Regions from separate parts of the Yersinia canariae genome, predicted to be linked through region 1. Evidence: predicted binding sites of a transcription regulator. Region 1 holds the regulator's gene; the other holds the start of a gene.

Region 1 (8,195 bases):
AGATAACAGACAAGAGGCATGGCGTATGTTTACCGGTATTGTCCAAGGCACCGCGCCAGTGGTTGCCATCGAGGAAAAGTCCAACTTCCGCACCCATGTGGTAGAAATGCCAAGTGAGATGTTACCTGAATTAGCCTTAGGGGCTTCTGTGGCCCACAATGGTTGCTGTTTGACAGTGACAGAAGTTGACGGGAATCGAGTCAGCTTTGATTTAATGAAGGAAACCCTGCGTATTACCAATTTGGGTGATATTAAAGTTGGCGATGTGGTTAATCTGGAGCGGGCGGCTAAATTCAGTGATGAAATTGGCGGTCATCTTATGTCCGGACACATTATTTGTACTGCTGAAATAGCCAAAATATATACATCAGAAAATAATCGTCAGATCTGGTTCCGGATGCCAAATGTTGACTTGATGAAATATGTATTACACAAAGGCTTTATTGGTATTGATGGCATCAGCCTGACTATTGGTGAAGTAGTGGGAAACCGTTTTTGCGTACATTTAATTCCAGAAACGCTGGCACGCACCACTTTGGGTAAAAAGCGCCTGGGGCATCGGGTGAATATTGAGATAGATCCACAAACACAGGCGGTTGTGGATACCGTTGAGCGCGTCTTGGCGCAACGCGATATAGATCAGATGGTCGTGGCCGCAGAAAAAGCTGTTCGAGAATAGAATAATAAAAAGCAGGAGGCGATTCCTCCTGCTTTAAGAAATAACGTTTCAAGAGATTAACGCGGAACGCGAATACCGCCGTCTACCCCATTTGGGCTGAATAATACCTGCCACAATTGAATGTCTCTGGCGCGGAATGCACCCGCACAGGCATTCAGATAATAGCTAAACATCCGCTCAAATCGCGGCGAGTAATTCTCCGCTAAAGTCGGCCATGCGGCTTGGAAACGTTCATACCACGCCATCAGTGTTCGGTCATAATCAGCCCCGAAATTATGCCAGTCTTCCATGATGAAATAAGGCTCACTGGCTTTTGCTATATGCTGTACTGAGGGCAGGCAGCCATTGGGGAAAATATATTTATCAATCCACGGGTCAACACTCAAATCAGTCCGATTAGCCCCGATGGTATGCAACAAGAATAATCCGTCAGGTTTCAAATTGCGTTTAACCACATCAAAGTAGGTGCGATAGTTTTTTGGCCCGACATGTTCGAACATTCCCACAGAGACAACGCGATCGAATTGCTCATTTAGATCACGATAATCCTGCAATAAAATAGTGACATCCAAGCCTTCACAACGTTTTTGCGCTAATTTTTGTTGTTCAGCTGAAATAGTTACACCGGTGACTGACACCCCGAAATGGCGGGCAGCATATGCGGCAAGCCCGCCCCAGCCACAACCTATATCAAGCAACTTCATGCCCGGCGCTAATTGCAGCTTCTCACCGATCATCTGCAATTTGTTTTCCTGAGCTTGCTCAAGTGTCGTCGCATCTTTCCAATAAGCGCAAGAATATTGCATATTCGGGTCGAGCATGAGGCTGAACAGATCATTACCCAGGTCGTAATGTTCTTTACCGACAATCCAGGCTCTTTTCTTTGACTGCAAATTGATAATACGGGCGGCAGCAATCCGTAAAACATCTTTGAAATGGTGTGGAAGTTGATTTTCTAAGCCAGCTCTGAGAACCCGCTGGAAGAAAATATCCAGCCGGTCACATTCCCACCAGCCATCCATATAACTTTCACCTAATGCCAAAGATCCTTCTTGTAATACCCGCTTAAAGAAGTCTGGGTTATTAACTTTAATGTCGAAGGGGCGTGAGCCATTGATTTCAATATCAGCCCGGCTCAGCATTTCTTGAACAATGCGGAACCACGGATTTTCTTGAATACTCTGGTCTTCTATACAGGATGAACTCATAGCTTCTCCATCACTTTCTTCTGACTTATGACCCGCGCAATTCACTTTTACACGCGAATACATACCAATAAAGTTGGTGTCTGGTATCCATTACGGATATACCCTTTGTACTTGAAGTTGCAGCGGTATTTGCGGCTCTCACCATCCGAATCACTTGCTTATGCAAGCTATCGGATTGATGAACCTCACCAGAGGCCCACCCAAAGAGCCAATTCAAGCGCCGTTCAAAAGGGTTTGTAACCCACTTGTTATTCGCTTACTGCCTGGCTGCAACCTCAATGACTTTGAGTAAAAGAGGAAGATTAAGAAGAAACCCTAATTTAGGGTGACTCATCCATAAGAGTAAATGTGACGCAATCCACGCGCTCAGAAAGTGCTTAAGATAATGCTTTTTTTTAATGATATTCTAATCGGTTTTATCGAGTATAGGCTTGCCGGGATGCTTTCTCAATAATAAATCGCCCCCGGCCTCGATGTTCCTTAGTGACTATTTCTATTGAGAATTATGACTCCGCGCAATTATAGTCAGCACTGTTAGTATGGCTTTTTTCTTTCTTTAACGCGTAGCAATGGATGCCATAACCCAATGCAGCCAAAACGACCGTCGATAGCATCACGGTGACGGTAGCCAGTAAGGGCTGGCTGATATAGGCCGAAACCAACATGCTGGCAATAAAACACAAGCCCAGTTGCAGCGTATTTTGCAAGGCGGCCGCTTTGCCCGTATTGGCCGGAAAGGGCATTAATGCATTTGCTACGATAATAGGGTAGCAGGCACCATTCACCAGCGCCATTAAGCAGAATGGAATAAGTAAGGTAATCAGTGTAGGCGTGGTCAACGTTGCGATCAGATAGAGCGCAATCATGCTGAGAGCATAACCGGCTAACAACCACGGTAGCAGGGTGTTGCCTTTCATTCGGCTCAGTGCTGCGCGGCAACTAAATCCCCCCAACAGGAAAGCTAATGTCTGTGGAACATAACTCAAGCCAATGACATTCGGGCTATATCCCATATCACCTAAAATAAACGGAGATCCGGTTAGCCAGGCGAAAAATCCTGCGCTGCATGCAGCAAACATCATCACGTTGCCGCTGAAAGTCGGGAATTTGAGCAACTGCCAGAAACTAAGGGCAGTTTTGCTGTTAGTTGCGCTGTCTGACGCGGTCTTTTTCCGCTCTTTAAGCAATGCAGTCGGGATAAGCAATAGCAATGTGGTTATCAATAAAACTACAAAAATTGACCGCCAACTGAAGTGGTTTAATAACCACGCGCCCAGTAATGGGGCCAGCGCCGGGGATAGCGCCACTAATGGCATAATGGTCGCAAACACCCGGTTGGCCTTGCCGTCACGATAGCGATCTACGACCAATGCTTGCCAGCTCACGGCGGCAGAACAGACACCAATTGCTTGAATAAAACGCAGAACCAGTAATTGTGTTGCCGTTTCAACCCATAAAATCCCCAGACAGCCAATGGCAAATAAACTCAACCCTGCTAACAACACGGGTTTACGGCCTAATTTATCAGAAACTGGCCCCCAGACGAGCTGGGCGATAGCGAAACCGGCGAGAAAAATGCTGAGACTGGCACTGATAAAACCGGCGGAGGTTTGCAGTTCTTGCTGCATGGCGCCAAAGGCGGGCAAATACATATCGGTCGCCAGGTAGCCCAACATGCTCAAACCGGCGAGATAGAACATGAAACTTGAAGACGTTTTCATTCTTTATTTCTCTTTATATCCTATGTCCTTGAAACCGCAGGGGATAGCTCTGCTCGTTATTCGGCTCGCCCTCGAGCCTTAGCTCCACGAGATCGCGGCAAGCCGTGCGCCAATCTGCGCGTCACTGATTGGCATGCAATCAACTGATTTATATCAGTTAATTTTATTTAATAAGCTTGCTATCTATCTGCTGCCTCAATGACTTTGGCTAAATTATAATTTTGCAGGCAAAAATTTTGTCATTGAAATTAATGGCGGGGGGCATTCTATCCGGCGAGATATTCTGTTGTGAAACGGTAATATTTGCGACATGCTATCAAAAAAATTGATATCAATTATTTCGTGTGCGTGAGGCGAAAAATCATGTGGTCAGAATATTCATTGGATGTGGTGGATGCAGTTGCGCGTACAGGAAGTTTCAGCGCAGCCGCACAAGAATTGCACCGAGTGCCGTCTGCGGTCAGTTATACCGTGCGCCAATTAGAGGAATGGTTGGCTGTGCCCTTATTTACGCGGCGTCATCGGGACGTAGAATTGACTGAAGCGGGCCGGGTTTTTATCAAGGAAGCCCGAGATGTTATCAAAAAAATGAATAGCACACGCCGCCAGTGTCAGCAAGTCGCGAATGGTTGGCGCGGGCAATTAAATATCGTGGTCGATAAAATCGTCAAACCACAACGTAGCCGTCGTTTAGTGCAGGATTTTTATCGCCATTTCCCCGATATCGAACTGCGAGTGCGTTATGAGGTGTTTAATGGTGTCTGGGATGCGCTGGTGGATGGGCAGGCTGATATGGCGATTGGTGCAACTCGCGCTATTCCTGTTGGTGGGCGGTTTGTCTTTCGCGACATGGGTTTCTTGACCTGGCTTTGTGTGGTGAGTGTTAATCACCCCTTAGCCCATTTAACCGGGCCGCTTAATGATGACCAGCTGCGGCCTTATCCCTCATTGTGCCTGGAAGATACGGCGCGAAATTTGCCGAAACGAGATACTTGGACATTAGATAACCAACAGCGATTGGTCGCACCGGATTGGGCGACGGGAATCGACTGTTTGTGTGAAGGGTTATGTATCGGAATGGTTCCTGCGCATATGGTATCTCCATTGATTCAACAAGGGAAATTGGCGGTATTAACACTGACAGAACCCCTGCCTGACAGCCCGTGTTGCTTGACGTGGGATCAGAATAATCACTCACCGGCCTTAGCATGGATGCTGGCGTATTTGGGTGACAGTGTCACGCTAAATAATGAGTGGTTAAAAGATGATAATGATGTCACGTAGGGCGGCGGGCAGCAGGATTAGCTGCCGGTAGCATGCGGCGCTACCGGCATAGGCAAGATTAACGGCGATAATCGCGGAATGGGCCATCAGCAACAGACCGGCGCTCAACCAACTTAGGATGCACTTCAATTGTTTGCGGGTCTTCGCGTTTACTGATAATACGGTCGAGCAACATGGCAAAAGCGGTTTCGCCCAATCTCTCTTTTGGCTGATGAATTGTGGTCAGCGCAGGTGAGAAATACCGGGCATTACGGACATTGTCATAGCCAATCACCGAAATATCTTGTGGCACCCGCAGGCCCAACTCATCCGCAGCACATATTGCGCCCATGGCCATAATATCGCCGCCACAGAACACCGCGGTCGGGCGATGTTTTTGTGTCAGAATTTGGTGCATGGCCTTATAACCGGATTCGGGTTCAAAATCGCCCTGAACCACCCACTCATCACGTAATTCGATATTGGCTTCCTCTAGTGCTTTCAGGAAGCCCTGATGGCGACCACCGCCAGTATTACGGGATAATTGGCCAGGAATAGCGCCAATATCTCGATGACCGCGCTCAATAAGATAACGGCCGGCTAAATAGCCGCCTTCAAAAGCATTATCAATAATCGAGTCGGTAAAATCACCGCGAGCAGTACCCCAGTCCATCACAACCATGGGGATATTGCGATAATCTTCTAACATTCCCAGTAATTGCTCAGGATATTCAGAACACATCACCAATAATCCATCGACACGTTTTTGCGCCAGCATGGCCAGATAGGCTTTTTGTTTATCCAGATTATTATGTGAATTACATAAAATCAGGGTGTAACCTTTGCTATAACAGCTATTTTCAACTGCTTCGATCACCTCAGCGAAATAGGGCGCTTCACTGGATGTTGCCAACAAGCCAATTGATTTCGTGTGATTCACTTTCAAGCTACGGGCCACAGCACTGGGCGAATAATGCAGCTCTTTAATGGCCGCCCACACTGCGGCCTTAGTATTTTCGGCGACGAAACGAGTTTTATTGATAACGTGCGAAACGGTGGTGGTAGACACACCCGCGTGTTTGGCCACATCTTTAATCGTTGCCATAAAAAGAATGACTCCTAAGCTCACCTGTTACAACAGGTCAGTATTATGTTAATCGTTTGCCTGCATGACTCGAACACCGCTCAGACAGAAACACAATAGTGGGCTGGAGAGCGAAGTCAGATGGTCGTCTGAGAGTATTTATTGGACGTTATTAGTCGGCATACAGTTATGAACTGCGAATTTTGGCTGATCTGGAGGAAAAGTGGAAGAGGTAATCAATGTTATAAAGTGCGTAATGAGCACAAGATTTTTTTTCTTAACTGTGGGAAAATAATTTAACGCACTAATTATGTGCCTTTACCCTACTATACTCTCAATAATGCGGGTAGCAGGAAGGTGGCAAGCGGATGAATCTCGGTGAGTTTACTGTCGTAAATGATTCGGATGATTGCGCGTAGCCAACACCATTGCTACTGAAAGTATGATGAGTATAAAAATTAACCGGCTGAGGAGTTGTTATGGATACCAATCTGAAAATGTCGCTGATTACGACTGTTGGTGCGCTGGCAATGATTATTGCTTTTAGCTTCGTGGCGGTCATGAATTAATTAAACCGCTTGCCGGTGTGAAGTGATAAGTAGGGCGGTTAATCCGCCCTTAATTATGTCTAGAGAAATACCCGCCATCTTTCAAAATACAGGGTTGCTGGTCGCCTCACTCACCCAACTCATTGTGTTATTTCAATTCCTTGGGCTTATTTTATAACCACCTATCTGCAACTTGAAATCTATTGGGTATCACGTCAACACGATTGACTATTTCTTTTGCTGAATTAGGCTAAATTTTTCTCAACGAAAGACCAATTCACCAGCGCCCAGAAGTTCTCCAGATATTTTGGTCGCGCATTACGGTAATCAATATAGTAAGCGTGTTCCCATACATCTACAGTCAACAGCGGCTTATCTTGGGTCGTCAGCGGTGTGGCGGCATTGGATGTACTGACAATAGCCAGAGTGCCATCCGCTTTTTTGACCAGCCACGTCCAGCCCGCACCAAAGTTTTTCACTGCTGCATCAGTAAATTGCGCTTTAAATTCAGCGAAAGAACCGAAGGATTTATTAATGGCCTCGGCGACTTTGCCTGTTGGCTCGCCACCACCATTAGGTGACAAACAGTGCCAATAAAAGGTGTGATTCCAGACTTGAGCTGCATTATTAAAGATGCCGCCGCTGGAGGTTTTGACAATCTCTTCCAGGCTTTTACCGGCAAACTCGGTATCTTTAATCAGATTATTGAGGTTGACCACATAGGTGTTGTGGTGCTTGCCGTAATGGTATTCCAGCGTTTCAGCAGAAATGTGCGGTTCCAGTGCATTTTGTGCATAAGGTAATGCCGGTAATTCAAAAGACATAGCTCTCTCCTTTCGGGGTTGCTCAGGGTGTTTGCTCCTCAAATCCGATCATTAGCAATCGCTAAGAAGGGTGAGGGGCGGTTAAAATCGTAATTGTTGTATTTTTGTTGTGGGTATTAATCTTAACAACTTTCTACAGGAATGACAGATATAACCATACAGTTTGATGGGGAATGGCTGAAGGTTAGACACTGAAATAATGTCATTGAAGGGCCGCGCACCCAATAGGCCACTGGGTGCGGATTGCGAGATTAGCGGATGGTTTTTGGTGTCACGACGCGACGAGCGCCGACATAATGATCTTGCCAATAGTCATTATTGAGCATACTGATGCGAATTTCTTCCCCGGTTCGTGGGGACTGAATAAATTTACCATTGCCTAAATAAACCCCGACATGATCAGCAACACCGCGGTTGGCTATATTGAAGAATACTAAATCACCACTTTCTAATTCAGCCCGTTTTACCGGAGCGGCATCACGTAAATGATACATTTCATTCGCTGTACGTGGCATTTTTATTCTGATGACATCTTTATAGGCATAATAAATAAGCCCGCTGCAGTCAAAACCTGTATTAGGCGAGGTGCCGCCCCAACGATAAGGTTTGCCGACTTGCTTCATCAGTTTACTCATTGCGGTCTGTTTGGCGTGCTGGTAGCGTTTTTTATGTGCAGGAGTGAGCTTTATTTTATTATTTGCCGCTAATTCGGTATCAGCTTTACCTTGGGCCTTATTTCGGTGACGGCCATAAGCGACTTTTTCTGTTTTGCTCACGGCGGCTTTTTTATTAGCCGCCGTTTTAATAGGAGATGTTTTATTCGCCACCGTTTTATTGTTATTTAATTTCTTATTGGCGGGTTTACTAA
Region 2 (8,195 bases), 880 kb from region 1:
TTGATGTCCATCGTGGTTATGCCATTGGGTGTCATTGCGGCGGTTTACTTACATGAGTACGCGGGAAAAAACTGGCTGACTCGGATGATTCGTATTTCCGTGGTGAATTTAGCCGGCGTGCCATCCATTGTTTATGGAGTATTTGGCCTCGGTTTCTTTGTCTATTTTATAGGCGGCTCACTGGATAAACTGTTTTACCCTGAAGCGCTGCCCAACCCGACCTTCGGCACGCCGGGCGTATTATGGGCGGCATTAACCCTGGCATTATTGACATTGCCGGTGGTGATTGTTGCGACTGAAGAGGGCTTATCGCGTATTCCGGTCAGCTTACGGCAAGGTTCACTCGCGCTAGGGGCGAGTAAAGCAGAGACACTGTGGCATATTGTGTTGCCGATGGCCGCTCCAGCCATGATTACCGGGTTAATTTTAGCGGTAGCGCGAGCGGCAGGGGAAACGGCTCCGCTGATGTTGGTCGGGGTGGTGAAATCAGCGCCACTCTTGCCGGTGGACGGTGTTTTCCCGTTCCTGCATTTAGAACGTAAATTTATGCATTTAAGCTTCCAGATATACGATATGGCATTCCAAAGCCCTAATGTAGAAGCTGCCCGGCCATTAGTGTTCGCCACGGCACTATTGCTGGTTATCATTGTGGTTGGCCTTAATTTAGCGGCTATTGGTATTCGTCATCATCTGCGCGAAAAATACCGTGGTTTAATGCTGTGACTGAACTTTTTAACCCGCAGGACAATATATGGGACTGTTGATGCCGGATTCGCTGCCACTGCTTGATGTGCAGCAACTGACTCACGAGCAAACTGCCTTGGCGGTCGAAAAGCTCAATTTATTCTATGGCGACAAACAAGTGCTGCACGATATTTCCTTTAATGTGCCCAAGCACCGTGTTACCGCGCTGATTGGCCCCTCTGGCTGTGGTAAATCAACTTTATTACGCTGCTTTAACCGAATGAATGATTTGCTGGATAATTGCCGTCTTGAGGGGCAGATCCGTCTTGGTAATGAAGTGATTACCGAGAAAAGCACCGATGTTGCTGCATTGCGTCGGCGGGTTGGCATGGTCTTCCAGCGGCCAAATCCCTTCCCAAAATCTATTTATGAGAATGTGGTCTATGGCCTGCGTTTACAGGGGATCCGTGACCGACGCGTTCTCGATGATGCCGTTGAGCGCTCATTACGGGCTGCTGCCTTGTGGCATGAAGTCAAAGACCGGTTGCGCGAAAACGCCTTCCGCCTTTCCAGTGGTCAGCAACAGCGCTTAGTGATAGCCAGAGCCATTGCGATTGAGCCGGAAGTGCTATTGTTGGATGAGCCGACATCGGCATTGGACCCTATCTCGACTTTGACTATTGAAGAGCTTATTACTGAATTAAAACAGCAATATACTGTGGTGTTGGTTACCCATAACATGCAGCAGGCAGCAAGGGTTTCAGATTATACTGCTTTTATCCATCAGGGGGCGCTGGTGGAATATAACGATACCGACGCGCTGTTTACTTCGCCACATCAGCGGCGTACGGAAGACTATATTACCGGGCGCTACGGTTGATTCTGAGGAATTGGCACTGAAGCGACTGGGATTGCTTCAGCGCCAATGAATGACCAGGCTATCGGCTAAGTACTCTTTATCGATGGTGTTTTATATTTGGCCAAATATTGTGGCTGGAAAATACACATGCGAATGGCAGTGCGATACTCGCCATTGATAAAGAACTCTTGTTTCAACTCACCTTCCAATTCAAAGCCTAATTTGCTGTAGATATGAATAGCTTTCTCATTTTCTTTATCCACAATCAAATACAGTTTATACAAGTTCAGTACGGAAAAACCGTATTCCATTGCTAATCTTGCAGCTGAACCGGCATAACCTTTACCTTGATGGGCTGGGTCGATAATAATCTGAAACTCAGCACGGCGGTGAATATGGTTAATTTCAACCAGCTCGACCAGACCCACTTTTGTGCCCTGGCTTTCAATAATAAAGCGTCGCTCGCTCTGATCATGAATATGCTTATCGTACAAATCAGACAGCTCGACAAAAGCCTCGTAAGGCTCTTCAAACCAATAGCGCATAACGCTGGCATTGTTATCTAACTGATGAACAAACGGCAGATCATCCCGTTCCAGTGGACGTAACCGGACGCTGCTAGTGGTAGACATGCTTACTCCTCGTATGACGGCAGCGGTTGCTGCCATAGAAATTATACTATTAGCACAAGGTGTAAGCACAGGGGAATTAAAAAAGGCGCTTACCCAAAAAATGGCAGCGCCTTTAATCAGTCAGCTATTAACTACGGGTTTTATTCTGCCGCATAACCTTGAGCGGGTAAGCGCTTACCATCCAACCAGGCAGCATTATCCTGCATAGACAGGCGGCCATCGGTAAACCAACCGACCACTAGCGGATAAATATTGTGCTCCTGAGTTTGGACTCTCTCGATCACATCTTCTTCAGTATCATCACTGAAAATCGGGACTTTGGCTTGCAGAATAACGGGGCCACCATCCAGTTCATCAGTGACAAAATGCACTGAAGTACCGTGTTCCTGATCACCGTTTTCCAGTGCCTGGCGATGGGTGTGCAGGCCCGGGTATTTTGGCAGTAATGAGGGATGAATATTCAACATTCGGCCAGCATAATGCTGAACAAACTCAGGGCTGAGAATACGCATATAACCCGCAAGCACCAGTAAATCAGGCTGATATTCATCAATGGCTTGCGCTAATGCCAAGTCGAAACTGGCACGATCAGCATAGGATTTGGCATCTATTGCATGGTGTGCAATGCCCGCCAATTCAGCACGTTCTAACCCATAAGCTTGCGGATTATTACTAAAAACAGCACTAATCTCGCCTGAAATACGCCCCTGCTGTTGGGCGTCTATCAGTGCTTGTAAATTACTGCCTTGGCCCGAGAGCAAAACCACTATCTTTTTCATAATACCCTTCGTACTTGAAGCTGCAGGATGAGTCAGCAATATTATGGGTTGATAATAACTTGCTCTGCACCATCAGTTGCGGCAGCGATCACCCCGATTTTCCATGCTTTTTCACCGGATGCTGTTAGTAGCTCAACGGCTTTATCGGCGAGTTCTGCCGGAAGCGCAACAACCATGCCAACCCCACAGTTAAATGTACGGTACATTTCGTGGCGGCTGACATTACCGGCTTGCTGCAACCAGCTAAATACCGCAGGCCACTGCCAGCTAGCTTCATCGATAACCGCCTGAGTCCCTTGTGGCAAAACGCGTGGGATATTTTCCCAGAAGCCGCCGCCGGTCAGGTGAGCAATAGCATGAATATCAAGTTGTTCAATCAGGCTAAGGATGGATTTTACATAGATTTTGGTTGGTTCCAGCAAGTGGTCAGCCAGAGATTTACCGTCTAATTGAGTCTGTTCTGGATTTGTGTTGCTGACTTCCAGAATTTTACGTACCAGCGAATAGCCATTCGAATGCGGGCCGCTGGCACCTAAGGCCACCAGAGCATCACCCGGAGCGACCTTGCTGCCGTCAATAATTTCAGATTTTTCGACCACACCAACACAGAAGCCAGCAACGTCATAATCTTCACCGTGGTACATCCCCGGCATTTCGGCGGTTTCGCCACCAACCAGTGCACAACCTGATTGTTTACACCCTTCAGCGATGCCGGTAATCACACTGGCGGCAGTATCTACATCCAGTTTGCCGGTGGCAAAATAGTCAAGGAAGAACAAAGGCTCGGCACCTTGAACAACCAGGTCGTTGACACACATAGCGACTAAATCGATACCGATAGTATCGTGGCGTTTCAGGTCCATCGCCAGGCGTAGCTTGGTGCCAACGCCATCAGTGCCTGAAACAAGAATAGGTTCACGGTATTTTTGTGGCAAAGCGCACAGGGCACCGAACCCGCCCAATCCACCCATCACTTCTGGGCGACGGGTTTGTTTAACCACACCTTTTATGCGATCAACAAGGTCATTGCCGGCATCAATATCTACACCTGCGTCTTTATAGCTGAGAGAGGTTTTGTTGGTCACTGCGAGGTCCCCACGGCGGTTGGCGGTTTAAGCATAGGAAGAAAACGCGACAATTCTAACAGCGCAGGCAAACGTTTGCGAGTAGCTTGTGATATCACGCCGATTTTTAGCTTTCTTGACTTAATAATGATTTTCTATTGATCTGAATCAGGCTATTCATTATGGCGTTCAAAAAAAAAGGCGGTATAATCTCGCGATTTTTTTGGCCGCCAGTCGCCTAACCAGGAGAAAAATAATGAAGATCGTTGAGGTGAAGCACCCGCTAGTAAAACATAAACTTGGTTTGATGCGTGAGAATGATATCAGTACAAAGCGTTTTCGCGAGTTAGCGTCTGAAGTGGGGAGTTTGCTGACTTACGTGGCAACCGCCGATCTGGAAACTGAGAAAGTCACCATCGAGGGTTGGAACGGGCCGGTTGAGATTGAACAGATTAAAGGTAAGAAAATTACGGTAGTGCCTATTCTGCGTGCTGGTTTGGGCATGATGGAAGGGGTTTTGGAAAATGTTCCTAGCGCTCGCATCAGTGTGGTCGGTGTCTATCGCGACGAAGAGACGCTAAAACCAGTACCTTACTTCCAGAAGCTGGTGTCAAATATCGATGAGCGCATGGCGCTGGTGGTTGACCCGATGCTGGCAACCGGTGGTTCGATGATTGCGACCATTGATTTGCTTAAGAATGCAGGCTGTAAGAGTATCAAAGTATTGGTGTTGGTCGCCGCACCAGAAGGGATTAAAGCATTGGAGGCTGCTCACCCAGATGTCGAGCTGTACACGGCTTCCATCGATCAAGGGCTGAACGAACACGGTTACATCATCCCTGGGTTAGGTGATGCTGGTGATAAGATTTTCGGAACAAAATAAAGATGATAGCCGACTCGATAGTCGGCTTTTTTTTGAATAAGTTTTAGCATAAACATTTTTAAACACACCATTGAGAGGATAGAGAAAATGAGCCGTCGCACCATTGGCGTCAGCGAGCGTCCACCGCTGCTCCAGACGATCCCCCTGAGTTTCCAACATTTATTCGCAATGTTTGGTGCCACAGTTTTAGTTCCTATTCTGTTTAAAATTAACCCGGCCACAGTGCTGTTGTTTAATGGTATCGGAACCTTGCTTTACTTATTCATTTGTAAAGGAAAGATCCCAGCTTACCTAGGGTCCAGCTTCGCCTTTATTTCGCCGGTATTACTGCTGTTGCCATTGGGGTACGAAGTCGCGCTGGGCGGTTTTATCATGTGCGGCGTGCTGTTTTGTCTGGTCGCATTGATTGTAAAAAAAGCCGGTACTGGCTGGCTAAATGTCCTCTTCCCACCGGCGGCGATGGGGGCGATTGTTGCCGTTATCGGCCTTGAACTGGCGGGTGTTGCTGCGGGTATGGCGGGGTTATTACCTGCGCAAGGAGTGACGGTCGATTCAACCACAATCATTATTTCAATGGTGACGTTAGGTGTGACCATTCTGGGATCAGTGCTGTTCCGCGGCTTTTTTGCCATTATCCCGATTCTAATTGGTGTGCTGGCCGGTTATGCCCTGTCATTCGTGATGGGTGTGGTTGATTTAACGCCAATCCGTGATGCTCACTGGTTTGCTTTACCGACGTTTTATACTCCGCGCTTTGAGTGGTTTGCCATTTTGACCATTTTACCTGCGGCGCTGGTGGTGATTGCCGAGCATATTGGCCACTTGGTGGTAACAGCAAATATTGTGAAAAAGGATTTGATTCGTGACCCTGGCCTGCATCGTTCGATGTTTGCTAATGGTATTTCAACAGTGATTTCCGGCTTCTTCGGCTCAACACCGAATACCACTTACGGTGAAAATATCGGTGTTATGGCGATCACCCGTGTTTACAGCACTTGGGTTATTGGTGGTGCCGCGATTCTGGCGATTATGCTCTCTTGTGTCGGTAAATTGGCCGCGGCAATTCAGGCCGTTCCGGTGCCGGTTATGGGCGGTGTTTCATTGCTGCTGTACGGTGTGATTGCAGCGTCAGGTATCCGCGTGTTGATCGAGTCAAAAGTGGACTACAACAAAGCGCAAAACCTGATTTTAACCTCTGTCATCCTGATTATCGGGGTGAGCGGCGCGAAAGTGAATATTGGTGCAACTGAACTGAAAGGCATGGCGTTGGCTACAGTAGTCGGCATCGGCCTGAGCTTGCTGTTCAAAGTGATCAGTTTGATCCACACTGAAGAAGAGATTATTGAAGCACCGGAAGACGAACCTGCACTTAAGTAAACGTGATCTCTGGCCGTGCCGCACTTGTCGGTTCGGCCAGTTTTTCGTCCTAGATCAGGTTTTTATGCTGTTGTAATTTTTTGTGGTAAGCTTGCCACGTTTTCCCGCCCGTTTTGTTGGTTGAGGTGCTTCTGAATACGCCGGCACAGCTTTCACTGCCACTCTATCTTCCCGATGATGAAACTTTTGCTAGTTTTTATCCGGGGGAGAACCCGTCCCTATTAGCGGCGATCCAGTCTACTGTTCATCAGTCTCATGGCAGTTATATCTACTTCTGGTCACGTGAAGGGGGTGGACGTAGCCATTTATTGCATGCCGCTTGCGCTGAGTTATCGCAAAAAGGTGAGGCCGTGGGTTATGTCCCGCTGGATAAACGCGCATATTTTGTGCCGGAAGTGTTGGATGGTATGGAACAGCTGGCACTGGTTTGTATTGATAATATTGAGTGTATTGCTGGCGATGAACAGTGGGAAATGGCGATATTTAACCTCTATAACCGCATTGTAGAAACCGGCCGCACCCGTTTATTGATAACCGGCGATCGCCCGCCGCGCCAATTAAACCTCGGTTTACCTGATTTAGCTTCTCGGCTTGATTGGGGGCAAATCTATAAATTGCAGCCTTTGTCAGATGATGAAAAATTGCAAGCTCTGCAATTACGCGCCAAATTACGCGGTTTTGAATTACCTGAAGATGTTGGCCGTTTTCTGTTAAAACGACTGGATCGGGAAATGCGCACTCTGTTTACGACACTCGATCAGCTTGATCGCGCCTCTATAACCGCACAACGCAAGCTCACGATTCCTTTCGTGAAAGAGATTCTGGGGTTGTAAACAATAACATTGAACGAATACATGTTATGGCATCCGTTCAATGTTTATCCCTAATCCAATCACTTCAGGGTAAGATTTCAAGCACTTGCTCTGGTGGTCGGCCAATTCTTGCTTTGCCTTGAGCAACCACAATTGGGCGTTCGATCAATTTGGGATTATCACTCATAGCTTGCAGTAATTGCTCTTGTGTCAGAGCCTTATCCGCCAGATTCAGCTCTTTATAGAGATCCTCTTTGGTGCGCATTAATTGTCGGGCGTCACTGAAACCCAACTGTTGCAGCAACTCTTTTAACGTCGCCACCGAGGGTGGGGTGTCTAAATACAATACTACCTGTGGTTTGATATCGTGCTGCTCAATTAACGCGAGGGTTTCCCGGCTTTTGGAGCAACGCGGATTATGATAAATCGTCACGTCTTTCATCATACTTTCCTTAGGACTTCTGATATTTACGGAAACGCTCATTCAATTGGCGTAATTGGTCAATGCGGGCATCATAGCGAGCTTGTTCCAAACTCCCCAGTTTCACTCGCGCACTGGCGTCACTGAGTAAGCCGATAGCTTGAGTCAATTTACCACTCAGTGCCAGGCTTTCTGCGCGCGCGGCCAGTTCTTGATCGCGCAGACCCAGTGCTGCTGCCGCTTGCGCCAGTAAATCCCAGCCGTTAGGGTCATTAGGGTTGCTGAATGTATAGCTGCGCAATATTTTGATAGCCGCAGCCGGTTGGCCGCCCTGAACATAGGCATTGGCCAGATTCAACTGCAATACCGGCTCATCATTTTGTTTAGCGGTTGCCGCTTGTAGGCGGCTAATGGCGCTGGCTGCTTTATTTTGGCCCAAATCGATATCAGTCATCAGGTCAAGGAACCAAATATTGCCCGGCTGTTGTGTTAATAGCGGTTGTAACTGATTGCGGGCTTCATCGTATTTTTTGGCTTGATACAGCAAAATAGCCTGGCCGTATTTGGCGGCCAGCTGTTCGCGCGACGTCCCTTTACTTAAGGTTTCAAGTAGGTCTGGTGTCAGGCTATTTTCCGTCGAACCATACATGCCCAAAATCCGGACTTTGGCGAACAAATAATCTT

Evidence for each region. The regulator PurR, encoded in region 1, represses purine synthesis genes. The targets are predictions, from matches to a motif close to CANGCAAACGTTTGCNTG.
Region 2: the regulator PurR is predicted to act here: its motif matches at 4,104-4,121, upstream of purM (phosphoribosylformylglycinamidine cyclo-ligase).

What each region holds. Positions count from the first base shown of each region.
Region 1 covers NZ_CP043727.1:2,184,204-2,192,398, forward strand. The annotation lists gene F0T03_RS10105 (riboflavin synthase subunit alpha) at 26-679, shown strand; gene cfa (cyclopropane fatty acyl phospholipid synthase) at 736-1,887, opposite strand; gene punC (purine nucleoside transporter PunC) at 2,391-3,608, opposite strand; gene punR (DNA-binding transcriptional activator PunR) at 3,972-4,892, shown strand; gene purR (HTH-type transcriptional repressor PurR) at 4,951-5,976, opposite strand; gene cydH (cytochrome bd-I oxidase subunit CydH) at 6,435-6,524, shown strand; gene sodB (superoxide dismutase [Fe]) at 6,749-7,327, opposite strand; gene F0T03_RS10140 (C40 family peptidase) at 7,579-8,195, opposite strand, start outside.
Region 2 covers NZ_CP043727.1:1,300,120-1,308,314, forward strand. The annotation lists gene pstA (phosphate ABC transporter permease PstA) at 1-723, shown strand, start outside; gene pstB (phosphate ABC transporter ATP-binding protein PstB) at 752-1,564, shown strand; gene speG (spermidine N1-acetyltransferase) at 1,630-2,175, opposite strand; gene purN (phosphoribosylglycinamide formyltransferase) at 2,316-2,954, opposite strand; gene purM (phosphoribosylformylglycinamidine cyclo-ligase) at 2,996-4,039, opposite strand; gene upp (uracil phosphoribosyltransferase) at 4,275-4,901, shown strand; gene uraA (uracil permease) at 4,989-6,278, shown strand; gene hda (DnaA inactivator Hda) at 6,404-7,111, shown strand; gene arsC (arsenate reductase (glutaredoxin)) at 7,176-7,532, opposite strand; gene bepA (beta-barrel assembly-enhancing protease) at 7,543-8,195, opposite strand, start outside.